2 regions of the Companilactobacillus ginsenosidimutans genome follow, and region 2 is predicted to be linked to the other one. Evidence: predicted binding sites of a transcription regulator. Region 2 holds the regulator's gene; the other holds the start of a gene.

Region 1 (2,417 bases), 960 kb from region 2:
CACGCAAGACACGGTACTCAGATGCAAATCTACCGGCGTGTAATCCTAGTCCATTAATGAAATTATTTTTATATTTAGCTTCAGCTGTCAAAACGTATGCGTATTGGTACTTCTGGTCCATCTTCTTGATTTTCTTCATTGGCCAGTTCAAATGTACTCCCGAAACGTTAAATGGCAACGTAGCGTCTGAAATCGTCGACTCACGACTTGAAACGGTATATTGCGAATTCGTCAACCAATATTGATAAACATTAGTAGATGCGTTCGAATTGTTCTTGTCGATTTTAACGTAGTAACCTTGTCCGTCAGAAGTAGTTTGAATAATCATTGGATCAAATTTGTATGACACCGTAATGTCATCCTTGTTGTTCAAATCAACTTTTGAAAAAATTGAGACATAGAACATCCCTATTACTGCCAGGATGACGACTAAAATCTCGAGTGCATCAAGACAGATTGTTTTCCATGTGATTTTAGACTTATTCATAACTAAAATCCTCAAATGTCTGTTTCTAATGTTGAATACTACAAGGAATAGTAGAGCAATAACAATAATCCAAGCGAGTATACCTATGAAGTTCCATGCGTTCATTTTTCTCTCCTCAAATCCACCGGTTATTTGTTCATTTTTCAACTTAATAATTGATAAGATAATTCTAACACGAAATCATATACAATTACCCAAATTGAAATTTTTTTATAGTGCTATAAATGGCGAGCCCACGCATTTTGGCACACCTTATAGTGTATGAAAATATAGGTAGACCACAATATATAGTATATTTGTCGTTACATTTCATTCCAATTGTTTTATACTAGTCTTTGAAACATTTATTAAAAGGGGACCACCACTATGAACAACGTAATCGTATATTCTAAAAACAATTGTATGCAATGCAAAATGACAAAAAGATACTTATCTGAACATAACGTTAAATTTGAGGAAAGAAATATTAATCAACAACCACAATATCTTGATTTCTTAAAACAACAAGGATACCAAAGCGTCCCTGTAGTTATGCCTGCTGACAGTGATCCAATCGTCGGATTTCGTCCAGATAGCCTAAAAGGTTTAGTTGGCTAACACGATGGTAGACATCGCATTTTATTCAATTACAGGCCAAACCGTTCGTTTCGTTAAGAAAACCGGCTTGGATGCATATCAGATCAACGACGCCGACCCGTTTCACGAAATGGGTCGGTCGTTTATTCTCATCGTACCTGCGTACGACGATGATATGATGGACTCTGTAATCGACTTTCTCCAATACAAAGACAATGCAGAAAATTGCGTCGGCGTAGCAGGCGGCGGAAATCGCAATTTTAACACTTTGTACAATCATACAGCACGTGATATTGCTAAAGGATTAAACGTACCAGTCGTCTTCGAATTCGAGTTCAATGGAACCGATAAAGACGTAGAAAACTTTAAGAAAGTAGTGAATGAAGTTGGGGCTAAATAACTTAGACGTAACTAATGTAAGTTACTTCAAATTAAATAATGAAATTAATATTCCAGTGGATGACAAGATTCCATTAAACAAAGACCAAGATGCTATCAAGGCCTTTTTTAATGAAAATGTTAACCCTAATACTAAACAATTTGATTCATTTAAGGATCACATTGACTATCTTGTTGATAACCAATTCATCGAAAAAGAAGTTATCGATCAATACCCATTTGATTTTATCGAAGGCTTATATAACTATTTGATGGATCAACATTTCCAATTCAAATCATTCATGGCCGCATACAAATTTTACAACCAATACGTTATCAAAACTAACGATGGTGACTTGTATCTTGAAAACTATGAAATGAGAATTCTTTTTAACGCACTTTTATTCGCACATAGCGACCAAGATTTGGCCAAGTCATTGTGTACAGAAATGATCGCCCAACGTTATCAACCAGCTACACCTTCATTTTTGAATGCTGGTAGAAAACGTCGTGGTGAATATGTCTCTTGCTTCCTATTACAAGTCACAGATGACATGAACAGTATTGGACGCACAGTTAATAGTGCCCTCCAATTGTCACGTATCGGTGGTGGTGTTGGTATTACACTATCAAACCTACGTGAATCTGGCTCACCTATTAAGGGTGTTGAAAACTCATCTTCAGGTGTACTTCCAGTTATGAAGTTACTCGAGGATAGTTTCAGTTACAGTAACCAATTAGGTCAACGTCAAGGTGCCGGTGCCGTTTATTTGAACGTCTTCCACCCAGATATCATCGACTTCCTTTCGGCTAAGAAAGAAAACGCTGATGAAAAAGTTCGTGTTAAGACTTTGTCACTTGGTGTCATTGTGCCTGATAAGTATTACGAACTAGTTCGTGAAGACAAGCCAATGTACTTATTCAGCCCTTATTCAGTTGAAAGAGTTTATGGCAAGCCATTCTCATATATCGATAT
Region 2 (2,417 bases):
TATCGAAAAAATTAAAGTCGGTGGTCGTGGAACTCACTTCTGTCCCAAGTGTCAGGTAGTCAAATGAGTAAGGTATATGGACTAACAGGTGGAATTGCTGCTGGGAAAACTACAGTACTCGAAATTTTTAAAGAGTTGGGTTGTAATATTTATGATGCAGATCAAGTAGCGAGGGATGTCGTTAAACCAGGTTCAATTGGATTAAAAAAAATCACCAAACAATTCAGTAAAAATGTTTTGCTTGAGGATGGCCAACTGAATCGAAAGAAGTTGGGTCGAATTGTTTTTTCAGATGCGCGACAGTTGAAAATACTAAATAGTATTACTGGACCTATAATTAGAAAACAAATAGTTGACATGATTGATAAAATGAAACAAGATTCAAGCAACACGATTAATATTTTTGAAATCCAACTTTTGTTCGAAAGTAGCTATGAAAAGTATTTCAATGCTACAATAGCGGTATATATAGAACCAGAAGTACAATTAACGAGATTAATAAAACGAAATAATTTGAGTAAACAAGCAGCCCAGGATAAAATCGATGCACAAATGCCAATGGAAGGAAAAAAGAGATTGGCAGATTATGTTATCGATAATTCTCAAGATATTGATAGTTTAAAAGTGCAGATCTCAAAACTTTTAAAACAACTCTAGTTTAGAAAAGAGGAACGCTTATGATATGTCCACATTGTCATCACGACTCATCTAAAGTTGTTGATAGTCGTCCAAGCGATGAAGGTCGCGCAATCCGTAGAAGAAGAGAGTGCGAATACTGTGGTACAAGATTTACTACCTTTGAGAGGATCGAGAAATCGCCATTACTAGTTGTAAAGAAAAACGGTAATCGTGAAGAATTTCGACGTGATAAATTACTTAGAGGTCTAGTTCGCGCCGCTGAAAAGCGTCCAGTTACAATGGATCAGATGAATGCCATCGTTGATAAAGTAGAAAATGAAATTAGAGCAACTGGTGAAAATGAAGTTAAATCACAAGATATTGGTGAGCACCTGATGAAGGAGCTTGCTGATGTTGATGATGTTACTTACATCAGATTTGCTAGTGTTTATCGTGAATTCAAGGATATGAGTGGATTTATGAATGAAGTTCAAGAAATGATGGCAAACGATAAAAAGGATAATAAAGATAGCAAGGAGGACTAGTGTGTCAGACTTTAATGATAATAAGTTAACTCCTTTAACAGGCTTTTGGTGTCTACCAAATGGACAATTTAACGATCAAGACCGTCAGGTTTTGACTGACTTATATTTACCATTGATAGGACCAGAGGCTTTTAGTATTTATCAGTTACTTTGGGCAAAAGTTCCCAACAAAGAAATGATTACAAATCGACAGTCTCATTCGATTCTATTTGCGTTGCTAGATATGGGTGTGAATAGTTTTATTGCTGGACGCCAAAGGCTAGAAGCTCTTGGGTTAATTAAGTCATTCAGTAAAAGTGATGATATGGGATCATTTCTAATTTACCAACTATTTACTCCGTCAACTCCAAAGAAATTTTTCACGGATGACATAATGAGTATTTTTCTGTTGGAAAAAATAGGTGAATCTGAATATTCCAGATTGGCCGATAAATACTATAAATCAGCTGATATTTTAAAAAATACTGAGGATATTTCTAAAAAGTTTCTAGAAGTATTCAGACTTAACGATGATGATTTAAGAAACCGTCCTAGTCTTGTTGAAGAAAAAAGAGAAGATTTTGAGAACTCTAAATCAGATAAGGTTCCTTCAATAAGTGTTGAGGAGACCTCTGATTTTGATTGGACTCTAGTTGAGGACCGCATTGGCCAACTCTTCAAGATTACTCATGCTGATTTACTGGAGAACCAACAATTAATTTTGAGTCTCCATGAGTTTTATGGGATTTCCGAAGTTACGATGATTGATCTAATTGGGGAAACAACAGATATTGTAAACAATAAAATTGATCCCAATGCTTTAAAACGACTCGCTCAAAAGCGGTTTGAGAATAAGACTAATATTACGGCGAGAGTTGCTCAGCCTGAGATAGATCCAAATATTAAAGTGTCAAATGCGAATAAACCAGAGAGTATTCTATTAAACCGTGCAAAGAATACAGCACCAGCAGACTTTTTAGCAGATGAGAAGGCTCAAAAGGATGGTTATGTTGGAACAACGGAAGCACGAGCTTTGCGGACCTTGTCGTCACGGTCAATACTTCCTAATTCAGTTCTAAATATTATGGTCCATTATATATTGCAGTCATCACCAACACTGGCGTTGCCATTGATGGAGACAATTTCAAATGATTGGAAACAAAATGGTGTCAAGACGCCTGAAGATGCTCTAAAGAGATTGAATGATTTTCAAAATCGTTCTAAAAATCCTCGAAAACGTCGATATTCTAAAAATTCTGGCAAGGTTGAACAAGC

What was found. The regulator NrdR, encoded in region 2, represses ribonucleotide reductase genes. The targets are predictions, from matches to a motif close to ACACNATATATNGTGT.
Region 1: nrdH (glutaredoxin-like protein NrdH) is a predicted target of NrdR. The motif match lies at 766-781, and genes of this name have one in related genera.

Annotation. Positions count from the first base shown of each region.
Region 1 is NZ_CP012034.1:1,686,291-1,688,707, forward strand. Features, by position in the region: gene ABM34_RS08650 (LVIS_2131 family protein) at 1-592, opposite strand, end outside; gene nrdH (glutaredoxin-like protein NrdH) at 854-1,084, shown strand; gene nrdI (class Ib ribonucleoside-diphosphate reductase assembly flavoprotein NrdI) at 1,089-1,463, shown strand; gene nrdE (class 1b ribonucleoside-diphosphate reductase subunit alpha) at 1,450-2,417, shown strand, end outside.
Region 2 is NZ_CP012034.1:721,593-724,009, reverse strand. Features, by position in the region: gene mutM (DNA-formamidopyrimidine glycosylase) at 1-67, shown strand, start outside; gene coaE (dephospho-CoA kinase) at 64-657, shown strand; gene nrdR (transcriptional regulator NrdR) at 678-1,163, shown strand; gene ABM34_RS03750 (DnaD domain protein) at 1,165-2,417, shown strand, end outside.